DNA from 3 places in the Psychrobacillus sp. FSL K6-2843 genome. Region 1 is predicted to be linked to each of the others. Evidence: riboswitches for the same ligand, from Rfam matches in the RefSeq annotation. Region 1 holds a riboswitch; each other region holds the start of a gene.
The links. Region 1 has a riboswitch for cobalamin ahead of MKY94_RS20785 (hypothetical protein). Riboswitches for the same ligand answer to the same signal wherever they lie in the genome.

Region 1 (10,540 bases):
AGTAGCTGTTCTGAAAATGTGGTCTTTCCCGCATCAACGTGTGCTAAAATTCCTATAGTTTTATGCATAATATCACCTTTTGTTTACGTCCTTTCTTGTATTATAGCAAAAGGCAGGATAAACAAAAGGTGAGTGTGTGCTATCTAGAAAGAGCCTTGGAGCCATTTGTCCTCATACGATTAACAGCTTTCCAAACCCAACCGTCATGAGGCTTAAACAGAAAGACGAGCATAAATAGAACGCCAATCATAGCCGCCATCATACCTGCAATAGAGGTGTTCCAAAGCTTTGCCAAGTAGTATCCAGATATAGCTGCTGTAATACCAAAAGTCATACTCCATATAATCATCCCGCGAACGCTCTTGCTCATTAGATAAGCAGTAGCAGCAGGTCCGATGAGCATAGCAACAACCAATACTGCCCCCACGCTATCAAAAGCAGCGACAGTCGTAAGGGAGACAAGTGTCATGTAAGAGTAATGCATCCCCATTATAGGTAACCCAATGGATAAAGCGAACACAGGATCAAAGGTAGAGAGTTTAATTTCTTTATAAAATAAAACTAGAAAAGCAATATTAAGGAATAGTACAAATAATAGCATCCAAACTGCTTTTGGCATTTCAACCCCTAAAATACTCCAAGTATCCCAAGGTACAAATGCTATTTCACCCATTAGTACATGCTCCACATCCAAATGAACGTTTCCTGCAAACAAGGTAATTAATAATACCCCTAAGGCAAAAAGTGAAGTAAATACTACCCCTATAGCCGCGTCTTCCTGCAATCCTCCTGATTGAAGCACCTGTACTAGAAAAGTGGTCAGTAGCCCTGCGAGGGCCGCACCTATTAGCATCCAAACGCCATTTAAGGATTGTGTAACCATGAAGGCAACTACAATTCCAAACAGCACTGTATGACTAATGGCATCTGCTATCATGGCAGTTTTTCTGAGAATTAGAAAGACCCCCGTTAGGCCACAAGTAATTCCGACAAGGGAGCCAGTTAAAAGAACCCAAAATTCATTCATTGCTTGTCACCTCTTGAGCTATGCGCTGTCGCTTAAATGTACGCTTTTTACGGATTTTAGAAAGCAACCCTCTTGTTGGAGCGAGAAAGTAAGATATTAAAAACAAAGCTGCGGCTACTAAAACGATTATTGGCCCAGTGGACAAGCCAGTACGTAGAGAGCTAATCATAGTGCCGAGAGCTCCCGATAAAGCCCCAAAAAAGGCACTCGTGACCAAAATTATACCAAGGTGACTGGACCAAAATCTTGCAGCAGCTGCAGGTATTATAAGCATGGCTGCCATTAAAATAACCCCTACTGCCTGAATACCGGTAACAATTGTCAAAACAGTCAATGCTGTCAACAACGTGCGTAAACGCTCCACAGGCAATCCAATCCCCTTTGCAAAGATGGGATCAAAAATCATAAGCTTCCATTCCTTGAAGAACAACAAGCACATAAGGATGATTAATATGGCGCTGCCAGATAGCCAAATAAGATCACTTTTTGCCATAGTTGCTGCCTTTCCAAAGATAAAGTCATTTAAACCACTTTGATTACCAGTGCCACTTTGGTTAACAATTGTTATTAATACAATGCCTATTCCAAAAAAGACGGATAATATTAATCCAATAGCGGCATCAGCCTTCAGCTTAGAATGATTCACAATCCATTGAATCATATATACAGAAAGTGCAGCAGTGATAGCAGCGCCTATCATGAGGATAGGCAAATCCTTTTTCTCAAAAATTAAATAAGCAAGGGCAATACCAGGAAGTGCAGCATGAGCGGCTGCATCTCCTACTAAGCTTTGCTTTTGAAGAAAAGCAAATGTACCGTTTAAACCGGCTGCTACCCCTAAAAGAATAGCTCCAGTGAGAACCCAAAGAAGATTACCGGATAACATTAATAGTCACCTCTTTCATAAGTCATTTTTTCCTGACTTAGCTTGATCCATAAAAAATAGCTTACCACCGTATGCTTCTTGTAGGTTATCTGGTGTAAAGGTAACCTCGGTAGGACCAGAAGCTATAGTTGTTTTATTTAATAACACAATCCAATCAAAATAATCAGCTGCTGTCTGTAAGTCATGATGAACGACGAACACTGATTTTCCTTGTGATTTTAACTCCTTCAAGATGGAAATGATTGTTCTTTCAGTTGCAGCGTCTACTCCAACAAATGGTTCATCCATGAAGTAAACCTCCGCTTCCTGTGCCAGAGCTCTAGCCAAAAACACACGCTGTTGTTGCCCTCCGGAAAGCTGCCCTATTGATTGTTCTGCAAATGCTTCCATTCCTACGTTTCTTAAGCAATTCAGCGCTATTTGTTTGTCTCTTAAAGAAGGTCTTCTCATCACACCGATATGTCCATATCGGCCCATTAATACTACGTCCAATGCATTTGTTGGAAAGTCCCAATCTACGGCATTACGCTGAGGAACATATCCAACAATATGATCCTTTGGATTCAGCGGACGCTCTAATATTGCAACAGATCCAGTTTTATTTGGAAGCTGATTTAGCACGGCTTTAATCAACGTAGATTTCCCTGCTCCGTTTGGTCCAATAATCCCGGTAATTAGTCCCTTCGGAATGGTTAGACTGATGTTGCTCAATACAACTTTTTCCTCGTAAGCAACAGATAAGCTCTTTACCTGTAATGCATTCATTTTGCTACCTCCTATTTTAGTGAATCAACAATCGTATTGACATTATGCTTATACATTCCGATATAAGTTCCTTCTTCTGTACCTTCAGCTCCCATTGCATCCGAGTACAGTTCTCCTCCAATTTGTATGGTGTGTCCCTTTTCCTTCGCACCTTCAATTACAGCATTCATGGCTTTGTCTGACACACTGGATTCGATAAAGACCGCTTTAATATTTTGTTCTACTAAGAAATTAACGATATTCTGTATATCCTTTAGACCGTATTCAGCATCTGTACTAAGACCTTGTAATCCTCGAACTTCCATCCCATTGCTTTCACCAAAGTAATTAAAGGCGTCATGAGCGGTAACAAGAACCCGTTGCTCTTCGGGGATTTCACTAATGCGTTCCTTCGTCCAACCATTTAGCTCATCTAGTTCCTCAAAGAACTTTCTTTCGTTTTCTGCAAACTGATCTCCATCAGTGGAAAATTCCTCCGTAAGTGATTTTGTGATTTCGTGTGTAGCCAATTTCCAAACCTCAATGTCGAACCAAATATGTGGATCAAATAATTCTGGATGAGCCTCGTCATTTAAGATTCTATCTTTCGGAACTACTTCTCCAATAGCCACTACAGATTTGTCCTTCTGCATTTTTTCAAAAATATCACTCATTTTCCCCTCAAGCGCTAGACCATTATAAAAAATAATATCTGCATCCTCTAATACTTGTAAATCGCCTTGAGTAGCCTTATAAAGATGTGGATCTACACCAGGGCCCATTAAGGATTTTACCTCCACAGAATCTCCAGCAATTATCTTTACGGCATCTGCAATTTGCCCTGTAGTTGTAACGACAAGTGGTTTTTCTTCCCCAGAACCCCCTGCGTTGTTGTTACCACACCCAACCAATAAAACAGCCACAATAAATAAAAATAAGATCTTTTTCACTTAGCACACTCCTTTTCCTTTGTAATAAAGTATTTCCTAAAGGAAACTTTTAGACCAAAAAAATATTATTTTCTTTTATGATAATAAATTTCCTTAAGGAAAGATTTGTTCAATAGGTTAACACTTCTTTTTTGAATTGTCAAAGTACTTTATGTAAAAATGAAAAAAAGGTGACTATATGTTGGTAAGAAAATCTAGGGTAGAATACGCAAGTGAAGGGCATTTTGTTTAGAAAGAATTCCATAAAAGGAGATACTCGAAAAACCTTTATTTTTTCGTATGTATTTTATACAAGTGCTATACTGTATGAACAATGATAGTAGGGAGGTAACGATATGCAATATTCAAAATCTAAAATGGAAGAGCTAGTAAAATTTAGTCCTGACTTAGCAAAGAGATTGAAGGAAGTAATGAAGGAGCATGACCTAGAAAAAAGCTTTGCTCTTAAAGCTTTGTACCATTCAGAAGTTAAAGACGGCGGAAAATATCAAAGGGATTACCAAGACCTTTAAATCAAAAAAACGAACCACATGATTAATCTCATTTGGTTCGTTTTTTATATCCTTAATTAATATCCTACTTGTATTGAAATGACTCGGGACATGCTTGATTTAGCTTTAGGCGGATGCGTTCGGCGCGGCGAGCGGTACCCGTGGCTTGTGATCCTCCACTGGAGTCTCCGCCTTCCACTCCAATAGAAGATAGCCTTTTGGTTTTATAAATAGATACAATGAATGATGATTGTTGAACGAACCAAATAAATTGAACACTGGGTTCATGGAGCTAGAATTTAGATATATTCTTTTTTTCAAAAGTTAATATTGGCAAAATCGTTTTGGAAGCGTGCGAATGCGCTTTACTTATTCCTCCAATTTCCCTGAAATTTCATTTTTAATCTGATGATGGGCATCAATGAGATTTTGAAGAAAAATATTTTTTTCGTTCATACTCCAGGTTGAACTAAGTTCAATTTCTTTTTTCATTTCTTCATAGATAGACTGCAGAGATATTGATGTACTTGCAACATAATTTGTCATTAATACTTGTTTATATTGTTCAATAAAATTCTCTTTTCTCATTTTCAAAATCCTTTCGCCTTTAACATAAAAAAGCATCCTCTTTTATAAAAAAGAAGATGCTAGTTAGTATGATTTAATGGTCAGTACGCTTGGAAACTCAATAAAATCCACGCTGAAAACAGGAGCCCAATAGCTCCAGTGATTTTATTATGTTTTTCGTACGACAGTATTTTCAAGCTATTGCTTGTACATAGCTGCATTTAACACCCCCTATCCGCGTAGGCTTGTGGTGTGTACTTGAAATAGGCAGGTCTCCTGGCTCATGTTCATCGCTCTTCTTTCCTTCCCGTAGTAACCTTACAGTGGTTTATAAAAAATCGCTCCCATTTACAGTTGCGGGACAGCGTCGGTCTTTCACCGAACTTCCCTTTTAAGTTCTCTTGCTAACAAAAGAACACCTAAATCTACACATTATTTAATTGTTCTTTCACTATAACATAAAGAAAGGTATTCATTATAGCAAATTTGGATAAGCGGCCGATGGTTTCCCTTTTTATAATCAATAGAGAGGTGAGGGAAATGATTAGAATGAAAGATTCGTATCGGCTGTATGTTCATATTTGCTTTCTATCGCAATTATTTTTTACTTATATATTTACAGTCAATCTGTTGTATCAAGTAAGCGTTGTTAAGCTGGATCCGTTGCAACTTGTTTTAGTGGGAACTGTGTTAGAGCTAACCGTATTTCTTTTTGAAATTCCAACAGGCGTCATATCTGACTTAAAAAGCCGGAAGCTGTCCATTATTATTGGTTATTTTTTGATAGGGGCGGGTTTTTTATTGGAGGGTTTGTTTCCTTATTTTATAACGGTTTTATTGGCCCAGGTGGCATGGGGGATAGGCTATACCTTTACAAGCGGATCACAGCAAGCTTGGATTGCAGATGAAATAGGAGAAGAGAAGTCCTCTTTAGCATATATAAGGGGAGCTAAGGCTGGAAATTTAGGTCAATTAATTGCCATTCCGTTAAGTATTTTAACCGGTTACTACATGATTAATCTTCCTATTATTGTGGGAGGCGTATGTATGATAGGCTTGGCTATTTTTCTTATAATTTTTATGAAAGAGAATCATTTTAAACCAATAAAAATAACTGAAAGAATTAATACATTGGAGACAATGAAAGAGAGTTTAGGGAAAATCATTCATTATTCGAAAGCAAGCTTTATCCTGCGTATGCTATTTCTAATTGCTCTGTTTATAGGTTTTTATAGCGAGGGCTTTGATCGTTTGTGGCTAACTCATCTACTGGATATGGCTAGAATAACCAGTTTGCCAAATGAACAGCTAGTGTTATTGACTGGTGGTATTCAGCTGGTGATAGTACTCGTGTCATTTGCAGTACTTCATTTTCTAAATAAAAGCACAATTTATCAGGATCTGCGAACGATATATATCGCTCTTTTTATTGGTAGCTTCAGTATAGTGGTAGCATTAATCGGCTTTGCAGTTTCGAAGTATTTCATTGGCTTGTTTATTTGCTATGTCTTAATTCAAGTGAGTCGAAAAGTAATGTACCCATTGGAGGATATTTGGTTAAATAAAATCATTCCAGATTCCTCGACTAGAGCAACGTTTTTCTCAGTCAAAGGTCAAGTGGATGCCATTGGACAAATAAGTGGTGGGCCTGTTATTGGATATATTGCTACAACCTTTACCATTAGGACTGCCATCATTGTAAGTGCCGTAATTTTAAGTCCAGTCCTGTTTTTATATCACATACTTTTAAAGAAAGCTAAGGGTCGGGAATAACAATATAAAGACCAGCAGGTATATAAATTTTAGCTACCATGAACACAAAACTATGTTCATGGTCTTTTTGTATGGAGGAAGCCTGATGGAGTATTGATAACCAGTTCTATTTAGCAAATAGAAAGGAATTCTACATATGCTTGTTTGAGCTGGATCTTCCCCGGCTAAAAGCAACCGCCTAAATCGGAAAATAAACTTGTTCTATATTTATTGTTTCTCCTTAACCGGAAGGTATATCTCCATGTAGATTTTGTCGTACTCCCAATCATGGCAGTGTTCATCATAGTATTCAAAATCATAGCTATCTTCATCTACTTCATAATGAGAGTCTGGTAGCCAGTCCTCTAAAATATATTGCCAAGTTCCCTTGATAGAGGAAACAAATTGCTCTTTTGGAACCATGGGTGTTTTAAATACCGCATATGTAGAAGCTTTGACATGAAACTTAAGAATTCCCTCTGGTATCGTTGTTCCCTCGTCAAAATTTACCGCAAATAAATACGTGAAATGATCTTCTAGCTCAGGTCCACTTAGATTAAAGCAGTACTCACCATGCTTTTTAGGGGACAGGAGATGATATAGAGTGGTCTCAATAGATTCTTCGGAAGATATTCTTTGATCCCAAAAGGCAGGAGCATCTCTTGTATAGGCTATATTCTGTAAGCGTGTTTCAAACGTTTTTCCTGCGACTGTAAAAGAAGGCATAGAAAGAATCTTAGGCTGAAGAACTATTCCTCCTGTTTTCTTTTGTAGAAGACTTTCCAAACATAGCCTTTGTGGTAATGAAATGGGACAGTGCATCTTATATAGGCTTGGGGGACTCCCGAAGCAGCGCTTAAATGATTTAGTAAAGCCGGCATGTGTTTCAAATCCATACTCATATGCTATATCAATAATCCTTTTTCCCTTTACCAAATCTACCAAAGCATATTGTAGCTTCCTTTTTTGTACATAATCCATCGGTGTATAACCAATAGTTTGATGAAAAATACGAGAAAAATGAAAGGGAGAATAACCGATAAGCTTTGATAGGGTATCAGTACTTATATCTTCCTTAATATGATCATCTATATAGTCAATTACCTTTTGTAATAGTAATAGTTGCGTCATGTAAAATACTCTCCATAAAATTTAAATTTTCAAAAAATATAATATATAATAGTCTATAATAAAAGATAGAGATTGACTAGAGGGGGATGTATAGTGGAGGAGCTTATAAGTAAGGTTCAAAAGTTGATTAAACCTTCCAAGGGAACTTGGGGAATTGTATTAGAGGATTTAAATACAGGAGATAAGTGGGAATACAATGAACAAGAGCTGTTTTACGCAGCGAGTGTGATTAAGGTACCAATAATGGTTGCAGTTTTTCGAGCGGTGGAACGTCTTGAACTATCATTATCTGATTTGATAATACTGGATAAGGATGAGTATGTGGGGGGCTCTGGAGTTCTTCAGCATTTAACTCCAGGTACTTCACTACCACTATCAGATATCATACTTCTGATGATTATTCAAAGCGACAATACAGCAACGAATCTTTTAATAGATTTAGTTGGAGTAGAAAATATTCAACAGACGATGAAAGAAGCTGGTATGGAACATAGTACATTTTATAACAAGCTTATGTTGAGTAAGCCAAATCCACATGGCACAAATCGTATTGCTGCAAAAGATGTTGGTATCTTGCTGACTAAAATGGCTCAAGGAGAGATTGTTAGTGAACAAGCAAGCAAGCAGATGATAGAAATCATGAAAAAACAACAGATGAGAGATTGTTTACCAGAGAAGCTTCCTTCTCCATACTCTAACTTTGATAATGGGATGCCTGCTTGGGAATTCGCAAATAAAGGAGGTTGGATACCGGGTACTCGACATGATGTGGGAATATTTTTTGTAGGAGATAGAAAATTAGTTGCAACCGTGCTTTCGGAGAAGGAGGATGACGTTCTCGCCAAAAGGATTCTTTCTCAAATAGGCTATGAAATATATCAGTACTTGTGTAAAGGAGAATAGAGAATAACTATTCCTTCGTGTGTATATTAATATTCCTAAAAGAAAAAGAAACTGTATAAAAGGAAAAAACTTTGACTGATTGATGGTCAAAGTTTTTTATATGTTCATTCGGATAGTTCTTTGGCTAAAGCTCTCCCTGTTTCTCTTCCTGTGAAAAGACAGCCTCCTAAAAAGGTTCCCTCCAAAGAACGATATCCATGCATTCCTCCGCCACCAAAGCCTGTGACCTCACCAGCGGCATAGAGGCCAGGAACAGGATATCCTTCTGAATTTAGGACACGACCGCCTAAATCTGTTTGGAGCCCACCTAATGTTTTACGGGTTAGAATATTCAAACGAACAGCAATCAAGGGACCATTTTTACTGTCCAATATTTTATGAGGAGCTGCTACACGAATAAGCCTGTCTCCAATGTAATGACGAGATCCTCTTAAGGCAGTGATTTGAAGATCCTTTGTAAACTTATTATCCATCTCCTGGTCACGAGCTATAATCTGCTTTTCTATATTTTCGTAATTTAACAAGCTATTGCCGGTAATTTTATTCATTCCTTCGACGAGTTCTTTTAAATTTGAAGCGACGACAAAGTCTTCTCCCTTATCCATGAAAGCTTTAACTGGAGCAGTCGGGCCAGGTAAAATACGTTTTAGCACTTGTGTGATGCTTTTTTTAGTAAGGTCAGGATTTTGCTCTGAGCCAGATAATGCAAATTCTTTTTCAATTATTTTTTCTGTGAGGATAAACCAAGAGTAATCATATCCAGTATCTTGAATGGCCTTTAATGTACCTAATGTATCGAAGCCAGGGAAGTTTGGCGCGGGAAAGCGATTGCCCTCTGCATCCAACCAAATGGATGAGGGACCAGGCAGGATACGGATTCCGTGTTCCTTCCATATTGGATTCCAATTCTTAATACCTTCAGTGTAGTGCCACATTCGATCCTTATTGACCAAACGACCACCGGCTTTTTCTGCAATTTCCATCATTCGGCCGTCTACATACTCTGGAACACCTGAAATCATGTTAAGAGGAGGGGGTCCAAGGCGTTTCGGCCAATTTTGACGAACTAGGTCATGGTTAGCTCCAATACCTCCACTTGTAACTACCACGGCTTTAGAAAAGAACTCAAACTGATCAATCACTTCTCTTGAACTGGCTTGTCCTCTTTCTACGTTACTTGCCACTAAAATAGATCCGCCTACACCAGTCACTCCATTATTATTAGTAAGTAGACTATCTACTCGATGACGTGGCTTATAAGTAACTAACCCCTCTGACATTGCTTCTCGCACACGTTTTTCAAAAGGAGAGACGATGCCGGGACCAGTGCCCCAAACAATATGGAACCGAGGAACTGAATTGCCATGCCCATCTGCTAAATATCCTCCTCGCTCTGCCCATCCGACTACCGGAAAGAATCGAACCCCTTTTTCATGCAACCAGGCTCTTTTTTCTTCATGGGCAAAACGTACATAAGCCTCTGCCCATTTTTTTGCCCAGTATTCTTCCTCATTATCGCCATCAAACCCTGCCGTTCCTAACCAGTCCTGCCAAGCAAGCTCATAGGAATCCTTAATGCCCATTCTTCTTTGCTCAGGTGAGTCTACAAGAAAGAGCCCTCCAAATGACCACCAGGCTTGTCCGCCTAGAGAGCTTTCTGGTTCTTGGTCTAATAGCAAAACCCGCTTCCCAGCATCGGTTAGTTCGGTCGTGGCAACCAGCCCAGCTAATCCTGCTCCAACCACAATTACATCAAAATTCATTCTCCTATCCCCTTTTTAAAAAATATACAAATAGTTCTGAAAATAATTAACCTAATACTATTATACTTCCTTTTTATGCTAATTAACTATCGGGTTATGATAACAGACTTTGAAAAGTGACCCATGTTATAATGGAAATATTATTGGAGGTAATACGTTGAAAAATTCAAACGAGTATCCGTCATTTATTTATACATTTGCATACAACGATGCAGAACGCTCTCTTTGTCATCTAGAGATGCGCTCTTTTTTTGGATATGATACAGAAAAGAAAATACTGAGAAGTGATATAAGGATAGATCCTAGTCGAAGCCCTTTTATGAAGG
Region 2 (10,540 bases), 310 kb from region 1:
TTAAACATGATTTTCTTCTCGGTCTAGAGGCTGAGAAAGAGTAAATTATTCAAATCTGCTATACTAATGGGAAAAGACAAAAATGGAGAATTTCACAATGAAAAAAATTGGCTCTATTATATTAGCTATCATTATATATTCGTCTATTGTTTTTTACTTTGGTTGGAGCGTTTCAACATGGTTAGAAGCTTTCTTTACCATCAATTCTTGGCTGTTTTTAGTTATCTGGTTCTTATTTGCTTTTGCGATTATTATCGCAAGGCTTGACCACAGACTTAGAACTTTTAGTATAATAGGTTCTTATTGGCTTATCGTCATGCAATATGGGATTCTCCTTTTTCCTGTTGCAACTATATTTGCATGGGTTTTTCCAGGGCAGTTAAAGCTGATAGGTGGGATTGTTTTATTATTTTTTGTGTTAATAATGCTACTAGGAACATATAACGCTTTCTCGCCAGTTGTTCGCGAGCTTAAAATTACCATGCCAAAAAAGGATGCATCAGTGGACAGTCTAAAAGTTGTCGTTGCATCTGATTTCCATCTTGGCTTATTGTCCAATAAAGCGCATTTAATGCGATTTGTAAAAAAATCAAATGAACAAAATCCTGATCTTGTCTTATTGGTTGGAGATTTAGTGGACGATGACCCGATTTGGTTTGTAAAAAAAGGCATGTCCGAGGTGATGAAGCAGCTACGATCAACGTATGGTAATTATGGGGTTTTGGGAAATCACGAATACTACGGAAAGAAAATTCCACTCTTAATAGAAGAAATGGAAGCATCTAGTGTGCAAATGCTATTAGATGAAACAATCTTAGTGGCAGATACGTTCTATTTGACAGGACGTGAGGATTTAACAAATAGAAATCGAAAAGAGTTATCTGAATTGGCTCCCAAAGAAAAGAATTTACCTTGGTTTGTGATGGATCACACACCTTCCAATTTACTTATACCAGAGAAAGAAAAGGTAGACTTTCATGTTTCTGGCCATACGCATCGTGGACAAATGTGGCCGAATCATTTGTTTACTCAAAGAATTTTTGAGCTGGATTATGGGTATAGGGAAAAAGGGAGTATGCACGCGATTGTATCTTCTGGTTTTGGATTTTGGGGACCACCAATTCGACTAGGTAGTCGATCAGAGCTTTGGTCGATTGAGATTAAGTTAGAGGATGTGGAAGTTTAATGGAAGCCTGGATCACAGAATGGATGAACCAGTTTGGATATTTTGGCGTATTTTTATTGATTTTATTAGAGAATGTTTTTCCGCCAATCCCTTCTGAGGTCATTTTAACGCTCGGAGGATTTATGACGACATCTACTTCCATGACCAAGCTAGGTGTTATTTTGGCAGCTACAGCAGGGTCAGTGATAGGGGCAGCCATTCTATATGGGATTGGTTTGTTATTAGATGTAGAGCGTTTAGAGAAGATTGTAAAGAAATACGGTAAATTCTTGAGATTGACTGTAAAAGATATTCATAAGGCAGATGCCTGGTTTGATAAATACGGCGTATGGGCAGTATTTTTTGGACGACTTATTCCATTAGTAAGAAGCCTGATTTCTATTCCTGCAGGGATGTCAAACATGAAGTTTTGGCTGTTCCTTCTATTTACTACTTTAGGTACTCTTATTTGGAATACTATTTTAGTTTCAGTAGGATCAGCAGTTGGTGAAAATTGGGAAGATATCGTAGGGTATATGGATATCTATTCGAACGTAGTTTATATTATTTTAGCAATTGTAGGTATTGCATTTTTAGTATGGTATTTTAAAAAACGTGACTAAGGAGATCTTATGGAAATTCTAGAATTATTTAAAGCACTAATATTAGGTTTTGTAGAAGGTATGACAGAATTTGCTCCAGTATCATCTACGGGTCATATGATTATTGTGGATGATATGTGGCTGCAAACAAAAGATTTTTTAGGGGAATATTCAGCAAATACATTTAAAATTGTTATTCAACTTGGGTCGATTCTCGCTGTAGTTGTTGTTTTTTGGAAAAGGCTACTAAGTTTAATAGGCTTATATCGAATAAAGGATGCGCCAAAAGGTGAACAGTTAAAACTGACTCACGTAATTGTTGGTCTTATTCCGGCTGGTGTACTTGGTGTGTTATTTGAGGATTATATCGATGAGCATTTATTTACAACAAAGACGGTTTTAATAGGTTTAGTGCTTGGTGCTATTTTAATGATTATAGCAGATAAGTTAGGACCTAAGCATCCGAAAACGAATACACTAGACAAGATTACATATAAGCAGGCGATTCTTGTAGGGCTTATACAATGTCTATCATTATGGCCAGGGTTTTCTCGTTCTGGATCAACTATTTCCGGTGGGGTATTATTAGGGATGAACCATAAAACGGCGGCAGATTTTACTTTCATCATGGCTGTGCCGATTATGGCAGGGGCAAGCTTCCTTTCTCTTTTGAAAAACTGGGAATATGTAGAGATGGATCACATTGGCTTCTATGCAGTGGGCTTTGTCAGCGCATTTGTTTTTGCATTAATATCGATACGCTTCTTCTTGAAACTGATCGATAAAGTCAAGTTAACTCCGTTCGCAATTTATCGTATTGTATTAGCTGCAGTACTAGCAGTTATTATATTTTTATAAGAAAAACAAAAAGCATTGGGAGCTCCCAATGCTTTTTTATTCTATTGGAAAAGTGACGGTCACTAGTGTTCCTATTTTTGAGGATTCTACCAGTATCGTTCCGTTATGTGCTTCTATTAGTTGCTTGGAGATTGCTAAACCAAGCCCAGTGCCCGAAATTTCAGAGGTAGTATTTGTACCTCTATAATAACGGTTAAACAAGTTGTCTAAAGCTACCTTTGGAATACCAGGTCCCTCATCTCGGATGACCAGACAGGCTAAGCTATCTTTTTCATAAATTTCTAAGTGTACCTTGGTGCCCTTCGGAGTATGTTTTACTGCATTTCCTACAAGATTGTCGAGAACCCGTTCAAATAGCTTTGCATCTAAATAGACGGTAATATCCTTGTTTCCTATAGGTTCTTGAATATCATTCCAATCACAGGCGTAAACATAGGACCTTAAAAAATCAAAGAGATTCAACTTTTCTTTGTTAAGTTGAATCGCATCGTTTTTCAACTGGTAAGTATATGTCAAATCCTCGATTAACGCATTCATATAAATAGATTTTTCCTGCATTGTTTTAGCGAAACGTTGTACCTCTATGGGGGTCCATGTGTACTCATTAGATGATAGCATTATAGAATATCCATAAATAGAACTAAGAGGGGTTTTTAAGTCGTGAGAGAGACCAGTGATCCAATCCTCTCTTAGTTTTTCCGTTTTTATTATTTTCTCTTCGTTACTTTTCAATGTATTTGCTAATCTAGCTAGTGACTTGTCCACTTCCTCGTATATACGGTATTTTCGTTTAAATCTACCGGATTTTGGGGAACGTAATTTTTTGTCATTTGGAGGATCGTAGTCCTTTACGCTTAATTTTTCAATTCTATGTAAGAAATATAGTAAGGGACGACCAAATCGATATCCAATCCAAATGGAAAAAAGAATAGTAAAGATAAACAGGAAGAGATGGAACGCTAAAATGGAGAACACTAGCTTTTTCATAGTATCTATTAAGGCTGGTTCAAAGGGATGGTAATTAGTATTTGGCATTCGTACTACTAGGACTTTTCCATTTTCCATCGTTTGAAAGGCAGTAATTTCTTTTCTTTCAAAGTAATCCTGACTATTTGTAACTATCTCCATGCTACTTAATGCTTTATATACATCACCATAAAGGATTTCTTCTCTTATCCCATCTTGGTTATATATTTCAACGGCTGCATTTACAGATGAAACCTCCTTTTCCAGCTCATCGTTCATTTGAATTTTATTATTAATGTAAAGTTTACCAAGCAACAAATCTACAGGTTGGTTTTCTATGAAAAGTAAGAACAGCTGGTCTGTTAACTCCCAAACAGCGTGATCTTGTTTCTGTATGGCAACCCATTCAATAGATAGTATTTCTTGTTCAGTAGTTGCAAGTACTTCACCTGCTTGGTCTACAAGATATAAATGGCCGGAGTTTTGCTTAGCCAATTTAATAAAGTCCTCCGAAAATACATAGCTGCCATCCGGTTGTTTTGCAATGTTACTTTCTATTTCAAAGGCTTCCAATGCACGAATATCTGAGATAGCTTCCTTTGAAAGCAGGTCGAAAATGATATAAGCAAACATTCCAAATGTGACTAAAAATAATACAGCATAAAATACAACAAAATAAACTAAAAATCTTAGAGATATTTTACTTGAAAGTCTCATTACTATTTCTCCTCGTTTACGAGCTTATAGCCAATCCCTCTAATTGTAATCAGCTGTTTAGGATTACTAGGGTTTTGTTCAATCTTCTCTCGGAGTCTCCGTATATGTACCATGATTGTGTTGTCATCTATATAACTGTCTTCTCCCCAGATAGAAAGAAAAATTTGCTCCTTAGATAAAATCTGTCCGGCGTTTTCACAAAATAGGAGTAGTAAATGAAATAGTTTGCCCGTAACAATGCTTTTTTCTCCGTTCACAGTAAGTTCTGCGCTTCCTTTATCTAACAAAAAATGGCCGAATTTATATACTTTTTCATCGGAAGCTTTAAAGGAAGAAGTATAGCGTTTCATGTGTGCTTTCACTCGAGCAGCTAATTCCAGTGGATTAAAAGGTTTTGTTATGTAATCGTCAGCTCCATTCATAAATCCTCTTATTTTGTCAGCATCACTTTCTTTTGCTGTTAGAAAAAATATAGGAGCATCGGATTTAAACCGAATTTGTTTAGCTAAATCAAGTCCCACTCCATCCGGAAGCATTATATCGATAATATATAAATCATAATGCATATTAGAAATATAATTACTTGCCTTCTGGTAAGTTTCACAAATAACAATATGTCGAAAATTTTCTTTTCTTAAAATAATTTCTACCATCTCAGCGATAGCAAGCTCGTCTTCAACTATCAAAATATTAGTTTCTTCCATTAGTAAATCACTCCTAGAAATATTTAAGGTTTCTGTAAGGTTAGTTTCAATTTATTATAAGCTTACCATTTTATACTAACTAAGAGATATTTTTAGGAGGTTTCATGATGAAAGAAGAAAGAGTGCGTTTTATAGATGCTTTAAGAGGAATCAGTTTGTTTGGTATATTATTAGCGAATTTGTTAATTTTCCATTACGGTATATGGGGAAAGGAAGAATTAGAGTACTTTACGGCTTCTGCCACAGACAAGACTATTTATGCTATTCTTAAAATAGCAGTAGAAGGTAGTTTTATGCCGATATTCACTTTTTTGTTTGGTTTTTCATTAATAAAACTAGCAGAATCAATTAAAAAAAAGAACGGAAAAGTAAAAAGGCATTTATGGAGACGTTTTATATTTCTTTTTATTCTAGGTTTACTTCATTCAACCTATTTATGGGAAGGGGATATTCTAGCCTTTTACGGGTTAATGGGATTATTCCTATTACTTTTTTTAAATAGAAAAAAGAAAACTTTAATTATATGGGGAACTGTTTTGTTTGTATTGACTGGTGCTCTTAGTTACGGAATGGAAGAAAAAAGTAAGGAAGAGTTGGAAAAGCAATCATTATACATAGAAACCACAAATGAAGTCTATCAAAATGGCTCTTATGAGGAAATTAAGCAACACAGAAATACAGAGGATCCACTGTATTTTGAAAGTGAAGGGGAGAAAGTATTTTTTAGCTTGTTTATGCTTTTGTTTGGACCATTGTTGACGTCACCGATGTTTTTGTTTGGTATGGCAGCTGCAAAGGGTGGCTTATTTCTACACATGGAACGAGAACAAAAATGGTATATATTAAGTATGGCTCTTTTGCCAATTAGTTTACTTTTAAAATCTATCGCTATTATTGGAGAAGAAACAAATTGGACAGCAGTTCTATTACAAATGGGTACACAATTACTGTGTATATCCTATATTGGTATATTTGCTATCCTATTTATAAAGTTCTCAGGTAACAAGGTTTTCATTGGTTTTGAAAGTGTTGGGAAACTTTCTTTAACAAATTACATTATGCAAAGTGTTATTTGTACTTTTATCTATTACGGATACGGTTTAGGACAATTTGGCTCTTTGGGCATGCTAAATAGTGTCTTGCTGGGCTTTGTAATTTTTGTTCTACAATGTATAGGTAGCTACTACTACTTGAAGGTATTCAAACGAGGTCCCTTGGAAATGATTCTTCGAATGGGTACAAACCTCTCCTGGAGCGGTCATATGAAAGCTAAGAAAAAGAAGGTAAAGCTGCAAGGTAAGCCTGTATGAATAAATACGAAAGTAAGTTTTCATAATACGGCTACGAAAGCTTATAAAATTTATATAGAATAGAGATTAGAAAGAGCGATTAAAGGGATATGAAATTAGTTTAATGTACAGAAATAAAGCTGTGTATCAAACGTCTAGTCTTTTTACCTATGTACAAGTTTAAACACAATATGTTAGGGTATATAAGTAATCAAAACACAATATATAGTATTTATACGATGAAAAGGTACCGTTATGGTTTAAAAGGGAATTCGGTGAAATACCGAAGCTGTCCCCGCAACTGTAAGTGTGGACGACTGTTGAATATGCCACTGCGATTTTTCGTGGGAAGGCCAGCAGAAGGAAGAAACACGAGCCAGTAGACCTGCCTGTTTATCGGTGAAGCAACACTTTCTTCGGGGGTTGAGAGGTGGGGGCGAGAGACTCTATCTTTAAACGAACGATACGTCTTGTTGTTTCCTACTTTAAAATCGTGAGCGATGACTCAGCCGAAGAGGCTAGAGCCATCGCTTTTTTGTTATGTAAAGACAGGGAGGAATTCTAAATGACCACTATTTCAAACACAGAAAAACAACAGGTACTATACCAATTAACACAGGAGTTTGGGGAAGAAAAGATAGCACCATTAAGGAGGTCACATGACAAGTGGCTACAAAAACACCCAGAGGGCAATATTGCTAGCTGGTCTAAAGCCATGTCCTTAGAGTCGCTGAGCTTTCTTGATGAACATGAACCTTATTGGACATTTGTGGCGGCTCGAATCTATTTAGCAGAAGTATATTCGCAACAAGCGGAACGAAGAAATACAACGGCAGATGCAGTCTATACAAAGTTTGCAGATAACGTTCAAAAGCTATCGGCTAAGGGAATTTATGATTCTCGTATCATAGAAACCTATTCTACAGAGGAATTAGAGCAATTAGCAGAAATCCTCGTTACTGAAAGAGACTTCCTCTTCACATATATAGCTTTAAAAACGCTTTTAGATCGTTATGTAGCGAAGGATTTTGATAAGACTATTGTAGAATTGCCACAAGAACGCTGGATGATTATTGCAATGACGCTAATGAAGGACGAAAAAGAAAACCGCATAGAAAAAATTAAAGAAGCCTATTGGGCGATGAGCAATTTATATATGACGGTTGCTACTCCGACTCTTTCTAATGCAGGAAAGCCACACGGGCAGCTTTCTAGCTGTTTTATCGACACGGTTGATGACAGTCTACAAGGAATTTATGATAGCAACACAGACATAGCCACACTTTCTAAATTTGGAGGAGGAATAGGCGTTTATATGGGCAAGGTCCGTAGCCGTGGCTCTTCTATAAGAGGTTTTGTGGGAGCGTCTAGTGGGGTTCTTCCATGGATAAAGCAACTAAACAATACAGCTGTCAGCGTAGATCAGCTAGGCCAACGTCAAGGTGCAGTAGCTGTTTACTTGGATGTGTGGCATAAAGATATATTTACATTTTTAGATTTAAGACTAAATAATGGCGATGAACGACTTCGAGCACATGATATTTTTACTGGTGTATGCTTGCCAGATTTGTTCATGGAAAAGGTTGATGCAAGAGGAGAATGGCATTTGTTTGACCCTCACGAGGTTCGTCAGCTCAAAGGTTACTCATTAGAAGACTTTTATGATGAAAAACGTGGAGATGGTTCTTTCAGAGAAAAGTATGAAGAATGTGTAATGGATCATCGCCTTTCACGAGAAACAGTTCCAGCAATAGATTTGATGAAGCGAATTATGCGATCCCAGTTAGAAACGGGTGTCCCATTTATGTTTTATAGAGATGAAGTGAATCGCCGTAATCCAAACAAGCATGTTGGAATGATTTATAGTAGTAATCTTTGTACGGAAATTTTTCAAAACCAAAGTGCCACTGAATTTGAATCCATCCAGCTAGAGGACGATGTGATTGTAACTCGTAGAAAACCTGGTGATTTCGTAGTTTGTAACCTTTCTTCTATTAATTTAGGTAAAGCAGTACCAGAGGATGTACTAGAACGATTGATAAACATCCAGGTAAGAATGTTAGACAATGTTATAGATATGAACATGATTCCAGTGCCACAGGCAGAGCGCACAAACGCAAGGTATCGTGGAATTGGACTTGGAACGTTTGGTTGGCATCATTTACTTGCCCTTAAGCAAATTCGTTGGGAATCAGAGGAAGCAGTAGGGCTTGCTGATAATTTATATGAAAGAATTGCCTATTTGACGATTCAAGCTTCCTTAAATCTTGCGAAGGAAAAAGGGGCCTACCCTTTATTCGAAGGTTCTGATTGGCAAACAGGGGCTTATTTTGAAAACCGTCAATATGACGGAGAGGAATGGGTAAGTCTGCGTGAGCAAGTAGCTGAAAATGGTATCCGAAATGGATATTTGATGGCGGTTGCACCAAACTCATCTACCTCCATTTTAGCGGGAAGTACGGCAAGTATTGATCCGATTTTCCAAAAGACCTATTCAGAGGAAAAGAAAGATTATAAAATTCCAGTGACAGTCCCAGATTTAAATTCAGAGACGACATGGTATTACAAATCAGCTTACTTTATCGACCAGCATTGGACGTTAAAACAAAATGCTGCCCGTCAAAGACATATCGACCAAGGTGTTTCGCTAAATCTATATGTTCAAAATACTATTAAGGCTAAGGAATTGTTAGCGCTACACTTAGATGCCTGGAATAGTGGTCTAAAAACAACTTATTATGTACGTTCCACTTCAATAGAACTGGTAGAATGTGAGTCTTGTTCGAGCTAATGAAAACCATCATTTGTTATTTGAGCTATAGCGGGAATACTGAAGAGATAGCTGAACTATTAAAAGTGAATTTAGAGGAACAAGGTTATATGGTGGACATGTATGAAATAGGTGATGGGATAGTGCCACAGCTATCTGCATATGACTTCCTATTTCTAGGAACCTTCACTTGGGACGAGGGTGGTATTCCGGATGAAGTGAAGGAATTTGTTCGAGCAGTGGGCTATAAACCGAAAAATGTCTATATTTTTGGTTCAGGAGACACACAATTCGGTGGCGACGACTTATTTTGCAATGCTGTAAACAAACTAACCGAGTTTTATGCTTGTGAATATGAAGGTTTAAAAATAGAACAATCACCAAGAGGAAGTCAAGAAAAAATAGTTATAAATTGGCTAGAGGGAGTTTTGGAAAATGTTAAAGGCAAAAACATTAGAACCTAGAAACCCAAACAAATCCACAGGGATATTTAATGGGAAATCGAGTGGAATTTTAAACTGGAATGATATAGCTTATCCGTATTGGCATAAAATCTATAAACGCTTACTAGGGAACTATTGGCAAGCAGATGAGATTAATATGTCGAATGATATTAAGCAATTTGATAGCTTAACAAAATCGGAGCAGGAGGCCTATTTGAAAATAATTGGTCTACTTGCTACATTAGATGCGCCCCAGACTCGTACAGCTCTGTTGCTGTCACTTTACGCTACAGATTCATCCGTACAATCTATTATGGCAGTAATCGCGCAGCAGGAAGCTGTACATAATGAAAGTTATTCTTATGTGCTGTCCTCCGTTGTTTCGCTTAATGAACAAAACAAATCCTTCGAATTTGGAAGAACGGATGAGATTTTATTAAAGCGCAACCAAAATATTATGAAATACTATAATGAGTTTGTGGAGAAGCCAACGACAGAAAATATATTAAAAACATTAACTTATACAACGTTACTAGAGGGTTTATTTTTCTACTCAGGATTTGCCTATTTTTATAACCTTGCGCGCTACAACAAAATGGTAGGTACCTCTACAATGATTAGCTATATTAATAGAGACGAACTAGAGCATGGACGATTTATCTCAGAGTTATTCCGTGCTGTACTGGCGGAAAATCCTGAGCTAAATAATGAGGACATGATGAACTGGGTGTACGATCAATACAAAGAATCAGTGGAGCTCGAAATAGAATGGTCAAACTATGTGCTCAAGGACATTGAGGGAATTGATTTAGAAGATATGCATGGATATATTAAGTACCGCGCTAATAAAATGCTGCGTCTTATCGGTCTTCATGAAATCTACCCGGAGTATGTAGAGAATCCTATGAAATGGATCCGTGCCTATGCGGATAATATAGATGGCACGAAAACAGACTTCTTCGAGCAAAAGTCACGCCAGTATGTAAAAGTTAATGCCATCGATAATGGCTTTGACGACTTGTAAGA
Region 3 (10,540 bases), 280 kb from region 1:
TCCTATCAGGAAGCTACCCCATTCACGGTAAGGTAATGCTCGTTGTGTCATATTGTGACGGAATGTAATTGTTTCTTTAGAAAGATCTTGCATCATTTCTTTACGCTCTGCGTAACGTAGTTCATCGTGAGCCATAAAGTAATCTTCAGTTGAACGTTCTTTACCACGTTCGATACCTACTACTTTGTATCCTTTTTTTGTAAGTTCTGCTGCGATAATACCGCCTACCCAACCTACCCCTACTAAAACTATATCTGTTTTTGGTAATTTAGTTGCCAAAGTTGTTCACCCTTTCTATTGGTGTATATTAGTGTTGATGCTGAGAGTTTAAGCTCATAGGATCTATTTTCACGAATTCATCTTTTTCTAATACATTAGTATAACTCGATTGATGTCCAGGGAAATTCTTCATTTTCCAACCAGCCATATCTTTGTTACCGCCGTACATAGGGTCAGCATATACTCCTTCAATTGTTACTTTTCTAAGTAAAGAGAAGAAAAAGGATGAACTAACAGCTCCATTTAATTTAACTTTATCAGCTTCAAAATCTTTTAAGATTTCGATTTGTTGTTCTTCTGTTAAACTGGCGAATTTAGGTTTATCATCAGATTTCTTTGCAGCCTCTGCATTTAAAGCTGTAATTCCAAGATTAAACACTTGCTGACGATTCAAATGTGTTTGGTACCCTTGTTGTGGAACTGCTTCTGCTGGGAAGAAAGGACCGGTCATATATTCTTTTGAGTTCAGGCCAAAGCTCCCTGCTAGTTGGTGATCGATATAATATGCAACAAGTAATTCTTTCGCACCGGGTCCTACCTCAGTTTTAGGGAAAATTTGCTCTGCTGCAGCATCTATCGTATCAAATTGTGCTTTGTCAAAATACATCAGTGCCTGGTTGAAGTTAACCCCAGTAGCTGCTGAATGAACCCCAGTCTCGTTAGTTTTAGTTGTTGAGTCTTTACCTAGTAAAGAACCGAGTGCTCCACCTAGTACAACTCCACCAACTGTTAATCCAGAATTTTTGATAAAAGTACGTCTAGATGAACGTTTATCTAAGTATGGAGCCTTTTTTTCCTGTTCTGACATAATATAACCTCCAACGTAAATTAGTAAAAAATAGCTTAAATTGTTTATTCAGGTAAACAATGAGTCGAAAATATTCTGATTAATGAAAAACTGCATGCCAGTTATAAACTAATGAGAATAGGATAGTATAAACCAATAAAAATGAGATAAAGTATATATATTTTTTTCCAGTCCAGCAAAGAACAATAATAGCTAGTCCAATACTTGAACCTATTAACGCGAACCAAGGAAACTCATTATTATAGTAAAAGAGGCCAAGAGCTAAATCTGCTACTATAAATAAAGCGAAAATTACTTGATTCAACAGTTTTAATTCTTCTAAGTTATATTGCGTCACTTTTATTCTCCTTTAACATAGTTCACTCAACTATGAAAATGTAATTTTTATACATAACAAAACAACCGTTTAACAGTTTACTCCTTTTATTTCTTCAATACTACATATTTATTTCGGATTAGAAAATATAATTTTATTCTGAAAAAACATTAAATTCACATAAAAATTGCAAATTAATAGTAAAAACTCTTCTATATCGGTATAAAATAACTAGTGTTTTGTGGTTGAAAAACGCTAAAGGACTAGTTGTATAAACAAAGTTATAGAAAGTTATAGAAAGGAAAAAGAGAGTTTTATATCGAAGAGACTTTTCCAGCTCACACAATTTGATCATTATTAATACCAAAGTATTTACAAATTTAAACGTAGGAGTATAATGTGTTATTGATACAAAACAACCAATTTTTTTTAAGATTAACTACTATTGCAAAAACCACGTGAAAATATATAGAAACAGTATGGGAGAGATTATAATGCCAAATATTGGGATACCGGGTTTAATCATTATATTAATTATTGCTTTAATCGTGTTCGGTCCTAAAAAATTACCTCAATTGGGTAGAGCAGTTGGAGAGACGTTAAAAGAATTTAAAAACTCAACTAAAGATATAGTAGACGATGTTGCAGAAGAATTTAGAATAGAAGACAAAGAAACAGAAACTAAAAAAAATATCTAATGCAAAAAGCCACCTGTTTCTATAATTGGTGGCTTTTTGTATGTGTTAATATACGTTGCTAGATTAATCTATAAGAATCTATACAAGAGCTTGTTGTTTCATTATTTCTTTAAATAACGAAGAAATAAAAGGTGCTCTTGGTGTTTGTGTGATGGGAGAAAATTTTAAAGTCGACAGTATGATGGATTATTGGATAGGGGTCAGTTATATAGGCGACACACCAGAAAATCTGGAGACATTAGAAATACCAGCATCAAAGTGGGCAATCTTTGAGGTTCACGGAGCAATGCCCAATGCTATGCAAAATACATGGTAACAAATTTACTCAGAATGGTTTCCCTCTAACTCCTACAAACAGGCAGGAACACCAGAGATGGAAGTGTATACAGATGATGACCCATCTGATCCAAACTGTTGTTCAGAAATTTGGATTCCTGTAATATAAAAAAGTTGAACTAGTTCAGTTTACTAAACGATTGTAAATGAAATCGTGCTACGAAGGGTAACTAGCCTTTGTAGCATTTTATATATATGCGCCTTCATATTCCACTTCTGTTACAATCATTTCCTCGTCTGAGTAAGCCTTAAGTAATTCCCTTGCTATATACGATGGTGCTCCTAATGATTCAACTATTGCTTTCTCAGTTTGTCCCTCTCTTAACAAATCACAAAAATACTTTTGGAAATCTCTAACTATTGCTTGGCGTTCCTTTGTATTCAACATATAAAGCTCTTTTTCTAACGTCTCAATATAAATATTCGCTGTCATGTCTCTCTCTCCCTCGGTACTATTCATTAGATAGTACTATACCATAACACTATTATTCATTGCAAGGTACCGGTTTTAAAACAAAAGAAGTTGGTCTCCTCAAAACGAGACCAACTTCTACTTTATTCAAATATCTCTGGATAAACGGTTTTAGCTACTAGTTCTACAGCTTCACCAATTCGTGGTCCTGGGCGAGACATAATGTCCTGATCTAATTGGAAAATGGAGTTGTTTTGCACTGCCTCCAACTGATTCCAGCCTGAACGAGCCTTAATCTCACCAATTGGATCTTCTACATAATTTACGGTAGTCAAGATAATCGGAGGATTTTTCTTAATGACATCTTCCTCAGATAATTTAATCCATCCCTCTTGGTCTCCAAAAATATTTACAACTTTAGCTTTACTCAAAACTTCTTGTTGGAAAGTATTTTTTCCTGTTGTAAAAATTTCTGGAGATGGGCTTATTTCAAAGTAGACGTGTTTCTGATCGCTTACACCTGATACTTTGTCCTGAACACTTTGAATAGTAGTTTTAATAGAGTCAACAAGATCGGTTCCTTTATCCTCTACTCCCATTACTGCGGCCAACTGTTCAATATCTCCATAGACGTCTTCAAATGATAGCGCCGATTGAATGACAAAAACATCTAACCCCGCGTCTTCCAACACTTTAAGCTCTTCCTCAGATCCAGTTGTATAAGCAATCACAACATCTGGATTTATCTCTAAAATACGTTCTGCGTTGAACTTCATAGAATCGGAAACTCGTTCAATTTCTAGTGCCTCTTCTGGATAGGTATCGTATTCTGTAGCTCCAACAATTTTATCTCCTACACCAAGGGCAAACAGGATTTCTGTGTTACTTGGTTGTAGAGACACAATCGTTTCCGGAACTTCTTCGAATGTAACTTCTTTCCCCATATCATCCGTTACAGTATATTCTTTTACTTCTTGTACAGAATCTGTTTCAACAGCTGTATTTTTTTCAGCCTCTTGGCAGCCTACAAGTAAGATAGAAAGTATTAGTACCGCTAACCAATTCCTTAATTGTTTATTCATTTGTTAATCCTCCACTTTTTTCTTATTTCTCATCGGATATGATTTACTGACAAATTGAATCTCTTCTACTCCATGATGCTTATTTACATATACCGCCATTGCAAACAATACATTTGCTAATAGCTGTGTGTAATCAAACAAAATCTCTGGTACTTCTCTTTCTAATGAAACTTTATGTAAAGCCCTTACAGATTTTTTTGCTTCACTACGACACACGTGTAATTCACATGCAGCTGTTGAGCCTTGTGGAAGTACGAATATATCTACTCTTCCTTCCACTTCACTTACGTAGAAATCATACATATCACTTAGAATTTGTAAATCCTCTTCATTGATTGCTAGCTTCCCTCTAACAGAACCATTTACGTGATATGCCATCGGTGCCAGATACATTAAATCCTCGTAAACTCTTGGAATATCTTTTGTTAAAGATGCGGCCAATCCAATACGTGTGGTCAATGAGTCTGTTCGAATCTCAAAGTCTACTGTAGACGGCTTTTCTCTCATAAATGGATAACAAATATATCGCATGTCTTTTTTCAATGCTCTGCCCCCTTTCCAAGTTATTTGTGAATTTTCGGCAATACAATACTCAACTTCTTACAGCACAAAAAAACGCCACCCTAAAAAAGGGCGGCGCAATACCTATTTATCGTTAGAAATTTAATCGAAAATAGAAACGTGCCGTACAACCCCTTAACTTCCGAAGAGTATTTATACGTTCAAGAAAAGGCCGGTCTCCTGGCTCATGCATCATTTTACTCTAAGAACCTTCCCATTGGCTTTTAGCCAACAGTGGTATTTTTCTTATTTCATCAGCATTTACAGTTGCGGATACAGCTTCGGTTTTTCACCGAATTCCCTAATTAAGCTGACAAGTCAGCACCTTTTCCCTGCAAAAATTATTCACTTATCGTAAGTGTACCATAGCCTTTCAATTGGTGATAGAAGCTTGTGAAACAACCAGCTTTTTACTCTTTTATTAGCTATAAAGTCTGCAATTATTTTGTTTCTCATTCAATTTATGCTACTGTTTTTATATGAAAAAATTTATTCCACTTTTACTTTTACTTGTCTTTGTATTTATAGCCTCCGGGCAGACTTCCGAGCAACAGTCTTTGGAGGCCGTGCTTAAAGAATGGCTTCCAAACAAGCCATTGGAGTCCTTTTTATCATTATTTCATATTCCTTATTGGGGATTCTATGTCTCTGTCGAGGAACGTGGCTACTATGCATTTGTCGAATTCTTAATAAGAAAAGGAGTCCACTTTTTTTATTTTGGTTTGATTAGTTTAGCTATTTATATTGCTTTGCCGAAGAGAAAGTATCGAAAACTTACTGCAATAATGATTACCTTTCTTCTAGCAGTCGCAGATGAATTCCATCAATCCTTTACGAGTGGACGATCTGCCCTTTTTCAGGATGTTCTATTAGATACAGGCGGGGCTATTTTTGTCATGCTTCTGCTAACGTTTGTTCAATGGTTGAAGCATAGAAAAAACGCTAACCTTTAGAAGGAAGCGTTCTTTCCCTATCTATTTACATCTTTTTCTCAACAAGAAAACAATCCCTAGCGTGACTACTGAAAAAACAGTAAGTATTTGATTAAACGGAAGGACAGGCTTGAATTTAACTTCCTCCGCAGTGATTTCATATACTCCAACCGGTTTTATCGAAAAGGCACCACCGCCTCCTTCTCCTTGACCTGTAGAATTTTCTTCATCGGAAATCGTGTCACCTCCACCTCCGCCTCCACCTACAAAATAATTAACTTTGGCAACAGGTAAGATCCTTTTGTTCTCCAATACAATTGGTTCTCCGTATATAAGAGACACATCTTTTTCTCTGGAAAACTTTTCGAAAATGGAACGGACTGGGGATTGAAACAATGGTAGCTTTCCCCCTTGTTTTTCTAAGTTACTTGATTTTTCCTCCATTAAATTATCTCCTTTAATTTAGAATAAGTGTCATGTGATGTTCTTCGTAATAGACGTCTCTATCCTTTAAAGCCATTTCTTCTACTCCAAATACCTTAAAACCTAATTGTAAATATAAATTTTTTGCGGATTCATTATTCGACACAACAGATAGATTAATCTTTTCTATTTCATTAGTTTCTCTTGCCTGGTTAATGGCTCGCTCCATTAGGGCCTTTCCTACACCTTTTCTTCTTCCCTTTGAGCTTACATACATTGCAAAAATATTTGCTCTATGCTTCATTTTTAAGGAACTCTCTTGTGCTAGAGTAACCATACCAATTAATTTATCTTCTTCAAACGCACCGAACGTGTAATTGCCATTTACCTCAAAATTACCTTTTACTCGTTCAATTGGATTTTCTCTTTGAAGAGCCTCTTCATAGCTTGTTCCAAATGCTTCTGGACTGTTTTGCAGAGCCTCTAGCCTTAGTTCCCAATAAGCAATGGCATCTACATCTGTTAATCTTCTAATATCCATTCCTAAACCTCCAAAAAATAACCTTCATTACATATTTCGTGTGTGTATAATATAAAATCTTTGCAGGTTTCTGCACGAGAGCTTTCTGTGTCGAATAGTGAGGGGAGCTGCTCTGATGACCGAATCCTCATCCCTTCTTTTAGTAAAGTATGCCATCGAAAAGGTAATATAACTAATCCCTTTTCTAGTGCTTCTTTTTTTGAAATGATTTGTTGGAACTTTAGAGAATAAAGAATTCTACAAATAGTAGTTGTAACAAACTCCACCATATCATCAGGCACTGAATTAGGTATTTCTTTTGATTTCTTATACCAATATTCGTTGATGTTATATTTTAACGTTCCTAAGACATCCTCCCATTTAGTAGAAATGTTTAACTCATGAATTGGTCTTCCTTGTAATGCAATCCCATGTTTCTTTAAAATCCACCAAGTAACATGATTGATATCCCAATGGCCAACTTTTACTTCACCATCTGAGCAATAAGGATACGGCAGGAGAATATCATTTGTTTTACCCAGGTCAGCTGTTTGAATATACATTCCATCCATCCGAGCCCCTAATTTCTCTTTAGATATTTGAAAATGGATCTCTTTTATAATTTCTACTTCTTGTTCATTTGCCGATCTTTTTAATAAAACGATAAAGTCTACATCACTCTTCTTTTCATCAAAAGCTCCTAACGCAATAGAACCATACATATAAACACCTTCAATAAAGGCACTTGGTAAGGAGGCATTTAATGCCTGTAAATATTTTTGCATTATGTCATGAACAGGATGCGGCAATACATATCCCACTGTTGTTTCCTCCTTCTAAATATGTTCAAAATATGTCCCAGGTTCCGAAATTTCGACAAAACATGACAAGTAACACTATTCCAATAAATAAGACTAGGTTACATTAGCGCTAACAAATTAATTTTTAGTGAGGAGATTATCAAACTGTGAATAAAAAAGTTGCTTGGATAACTGATACTGCTGCTTTATTGGAACAATCATTTATAGAAAAACATAATATACATGTCTTGCCATTAAATATTGTTTTTGAAGAGGGTGCATTCAAAGAAACAATTGATATGACACACGATGAATTCTACGACAAATTAAGAACCGCCAAAGTTCATCCTAAAACATCTCAGCCTCCGATTGGTGAGATGGTACAATTGTATAAAGACTTGAAAGCACAAGGATACGAATGTGCTATTGCTGTCCACACTTCCAGTGAGTTGTCAGGAACCTACAACAGTTCACAAACCGCCTCTAAAATGGCAAATTTTAAAGTGTATTCAATAGACTCTAAGATAGGCTCTTATCCGATGGTCAAAATGCTCGAAGTCGGAAAAAGCATGGTAGAGGCAGGCCATGACGTAGCGGAAGTCGTGAATCATATTGAAAACATGACATTAAACTCCGAATTGTCCTTTATTCCATCTAGCTTAACTCAGCTCCATAAAAGTGGCCGTGTATCTGGCACTAAAGCCTTTCTGAGTAATCTATTAAATATAAAAGTGGTCATTTCCTTTGATAACGGAAAAGTTGTTATGAAAGCAAAAGTACGTGCTGATAAAAGAGCTAAGAATTATGTAATGGACTTACTTCGAAATGATATGAAAAAAGCTGAAATTCCAGAAGTCGCCGTGATTAATTGCAACAATTTGAAAGATGCTAAAACCTGGAGAGAAGAAATTCTGCAGGAATTCCCTAAGCTAAAGGTAATTGTTATCCCATTGAGCGCCTGTGTAGGAGTTCACGCAGGGGAAGGTACAACTGGACTAAGCTGGGTAAAATATTAATATATAAAGTGGAGGGTTTGCTGCTATTTCGCAAACTCTTCTTTTAATAAGGAGCAAATAGCAGCATCACAAAAACGGCCTTTTTCAAATGCTGATTTTCTTAATGTTCCCTCGTACACAAATCCTGCCTTTTCTAAAGTTCTTCTCGAAGCAATATTCTCCGGGTCATATAGTGCTTCAATTCTATGCAGATCCATTTTTTCAAAACCATGTTTTAAAATTGGCTCTAAAACCTCTGTCATTACTCCAGCTCTCCAAAACTCTGGCGTAACCTCAAAACCGATTTCCGCCTTAAAATGTTCTTTTTCCCAATTATGATAGCCGCAGCTTCCTATAATCTTATTGTCTTTCTTAGTTGCTATTCCCCAACGTAACCCCTCATTTTTATGGTACCTTTTTTGCCAGTTATCAATTATTTTTCTTGCTTCGCTAATATCCTTCAAGACATCTAAATCATAATATTTCATGACCTCGTCCTGTGAAAAATAATGGAATACCTCTGTCGCATCGTTTGCTTCTATTTGGCGCAATAAAAATCGTTCTGTTTCCATCCTCGGAAACCTCTTCTTACGTAGATCATAGCCCAATAATATAAAGAATTGAGCAATCGCAAGAATTCCTACTAATGCGCTAACAAAGATGCTAATCCAAACATGTGCAGAAAATTTCACATCGCCTAGAGGCCCTACTTTTGGCTGATACATGTCGTATACACCATAAATATTACCTCCTAATAAAACAATTCCTGCAAACAATACAAGCCATTTCATCTTGCTATACCCCCTCTTTAGCATTTATTCGAGATAGAAGCTTTAAAATCCTTTTCTCTGCGAAACTTGGGAGCTTAACTGCTCTAGGTGACCCCGTTTACGACAATCCCCACGGTTTTTACGACAATCTGGCCATGCTTTACGACAATAACGCGGCAGTTTACTACAATCTACGCATTTCTCACTCGTTTTGACCCCGTTTACGACAATCCTCACTATTATTACTACAATCTAGACATGCTTTACGACAATGTCGCGGTAGTTTACTACAATCCACGCATTTCTCACTCGTATTCACCAGATTTACGACAATCTCCACGGTTTTTACGACAATCCCGCCATGCTTTACGACAATGCCGCGGTAGTTTACTACAATCCACGCATTACTCATTCGTTTTGACCCCGTTTACGACAATCCCCACGGTTTTTACGACAATCTGGCCATGCTTTACGACAATGTAGCGGTAGTTTACTACAATCCACGCATTTCTCACTCGTTTTGACCAGATTTGCGACAATCCTCACTCTTTTTACTACAGCTTACTCGCTTTGACCAACTTCGCGATTTATTGTCCTAGCTGCTGTTCAATAAAAGCTTCCACTTTCATTTCACCAAGACTTCCAGCTTTATGCTTCCTAACGGAAACAATCTGCTTCTCCATTTCTTGGTCTCCGATAATCAGCATGTAAGGATGCTTTTGCATTGCCGCCTCTCTTATTTTTAGTCCTATTTTTTCTACACGGTCATCTATCTCCACTCGGTATCCCTTCTGCTCTAGCTGTTGCTTTACATCTTCTGCATAAGCGACATGTGCATCTGCAATGGGTAAGACTTTTACTTGTACTGGTGCTAGCCAGAGAGGGAAACTGCCTTGAAAGTGTTCTAATAAAATAGCCATAAAACGTTCTATAGAGCCATAGATGGCACGATGAATCATGATAGGCTGACGCAATTGGTTATTCTCATCGACATACTGACAATTGAATTTTTCAGGCATTTGAAAATCAAGTTGTACTGTTCCACACTGCCAACTTCGTCCAAGCGAATCAAGTATATGAAAGTCGATCTTAGGACCATAAAAGGCTCCATCTCCTTCGTTTACTTGATAATCGACTTGTTTGCTTTTTAGTACAGATTCTAGTGCTTCTTCTGCCTGATCCCATGCCTCTACGGAGCCCATAAAATCTTCCGGACGAGTCGATAGCTCTACCTTATAGCTAAAGCCAAACTCCTTATAGAATTCATCTACTAGATCTAACACCTTAGCAAGCTCACTCTCAATCTGATCTTCCAGAACAAATAAATGTGCATCATCCTGAGTAAATGCTCTAACACGTAATAGTCCATTCAGTGACCCTGAAAGCTCATGGCGATGTACTAATCCTAGCTCAGCATATCGTATAGGCAGCTCTCGATACCCTCTTCTTTTACTATTAAAAATTAATACTGCTCCAGGACAATTCATTGGCTTTATAGCATATTTTTGTTCATCTACATCTGCAAAATACATATTTTCATGGTAATGGTCCCAGTGACCTGATTTTTCCCAGAGTTCCTGCTTCATCATAATAGGAGTTTTTATCTCC

Region 2: linked by a shared signal. The riboswitch ahead of MKY94_RS01220 (ribonucleoside-diphosphate reductase subunit alpha) and the one ahead of MKY94_RS20785 (hypothetical protein) in region 1 are both predicted to bind cobalamin.
Region 3: linked by a shared signal. The riboswitch ahead of MKY94_RS19105 (hypothetical protein) and the one ahead of MKY94_RS20785 (hypothetical protein) in region 1 are both predicted to bind cobalamin.

Annotation. Positions count from the first base shown of each region.
Region 1 is NZ_CP152021.1:4,046,173-4,056,712, reverse strand. Features, by position in the region: gene MKY94_RS20815 (translation factor GTPase family protein) at 1-68, opposite strand, end outside; gene MKY94_RS20810 (metal ABC transporter permease) at 140-1,027, opposite strand; gene MKY94_RS20805 (metal ABC transporter permease) at 1,020-1,913, opposite strand; gene MKY94_RS20800 (metal ABC transporter ATP-binding protein) at 1,929-2,678, opposite strand; gene MKY94_RS20795 (zinc ABC transporter substrate-binding protein) at 2,690-3,607, opposite strand; gene MKY94_RS20790 (hypothetical protein) at 3,943-4,119, shown strand; gene MKY94_RS20785 (hypothetical protein) at 4,468-4,686, opposite strand; cobalamin riboswitch at 4,914-5,103, opposite strand; gene MKY94_RS20780 (MFS transporter) at 5,206-6,438, shown strand; gene MKY94_RS20775 (AraC family transcriptional regulator) at 6,646-7,548, opposite strand; gene MKY94_RS20770 (serine hydrolase) at 7,642-8,451, shown strand; gene MKY94_RS20765 (FAD-binding dehydrogenase) at 8,556-10,214, opposite strand; gene MKY94_RS20760 (RNA methyltransferase) at 10,372-10,540, shown strand, end outside.
Region 2 is NZ_CP152021.1:223,449-233,988, forward strand. Features, by position in the region: gene MKY94_RS01190 (metallophosphoesterase) at 98-1,186, shown strand; gene MKY94_RS01195 (DedA family protein) at 1,186-1,788, shown strand; gene MKY94_RS01200 (undecaprenyl-diphosphate phosphatase) at 1,798-2,625, shown strand; gene MKY94_RS01205 (HAMP domain-containing sensor histidine kinase) at 2,662-4,308, opposite strand; gene MKY94_RS01210 (response regulator transcription factor) at 4,311-5,012, opposite strand; gene MKY94_RS01215 (DUF418 domain-containing protein) at 5,117-6,322, shown strand; cobalamin riboswitch at 6,530-6,709, shown strand; gene MKY94_RS01220 (ribonucleoside-diphosphate reductase subunit alpha) at 6,867-9,092, shown strand; gene MKY94_RS01225 (flavodoxin) at 9,092-9,535, shown strand; gene MKY94_RS01230 (ribonucleotide-diphosphate reductase subunit beta) at 9,507-10,538, shown strand.
Region 3 is NZ_CP152021.1:3,765,412-3,775,951, forward strand. Features, by position in the region: gene MKY94_RS19070 (GMC family oxidoreductase) at 1-279, opposite strand, end outside; gene MKY94_RS19075 (gluconate 2-dehydrogenase subunit 3 family protein) at 308-1,087, opposite strand; gene MKY94_RS19080 (hypothetical protein) at 1,167-1,424, opposite strand; gene tatA (twin-arginine translocase TatA/TatE family subunit) at 1,895-2,101, shown strand; partial or broken gene MKY94_RS19090 (GyrI-like domain-containing protein) at 2,226-2,546, shown strand; gene MKY94_RS19095 (DUF1700 domain-containing protein) at 2,625-2,870, opposite strand; gene MKY94_RS19100 (ABC transporter substrate-binding protein) at 2,993-3,931, opposite strand; gene MKY94_RS19105 (hypothetical protein) at 3,935-4,474, opposite strand; cobalamin riboswitch at 4,645-4,836, opposite strand; gene MKY94_RS19110 (VanZ family protein) at 4,972-5,445, shown strand; gene MKY94_RS19115 (spore germination protein GerW family protein) at 5,467-5,868, opposite strand; gene MKY94_RS19120 (GNAT family N-acetyltransferase) at 5,882-6,388, opposite strand; gene MKY94_RS19125 (aminoglycoside adenylyltransferase domain-containing protein) at 6,391-7,188, opposite strand; gene MKY94_RS19130 (DegV family protein) at 7,335-8,183, shown strand; gene MKY94_RS19135 (GNAT family protein) at 8,207-8,953, opposite strand; gene MKY94_RS19140 (hypothetical protein) at 9,135-9,344, opposite strand; gene MKY94_RS19145 (hypothetical protein) at 9,337-9,471, opposite strand; gene thrS (threonine--tRNA ligase) at 9,520-10,540, opposite strand, start outside.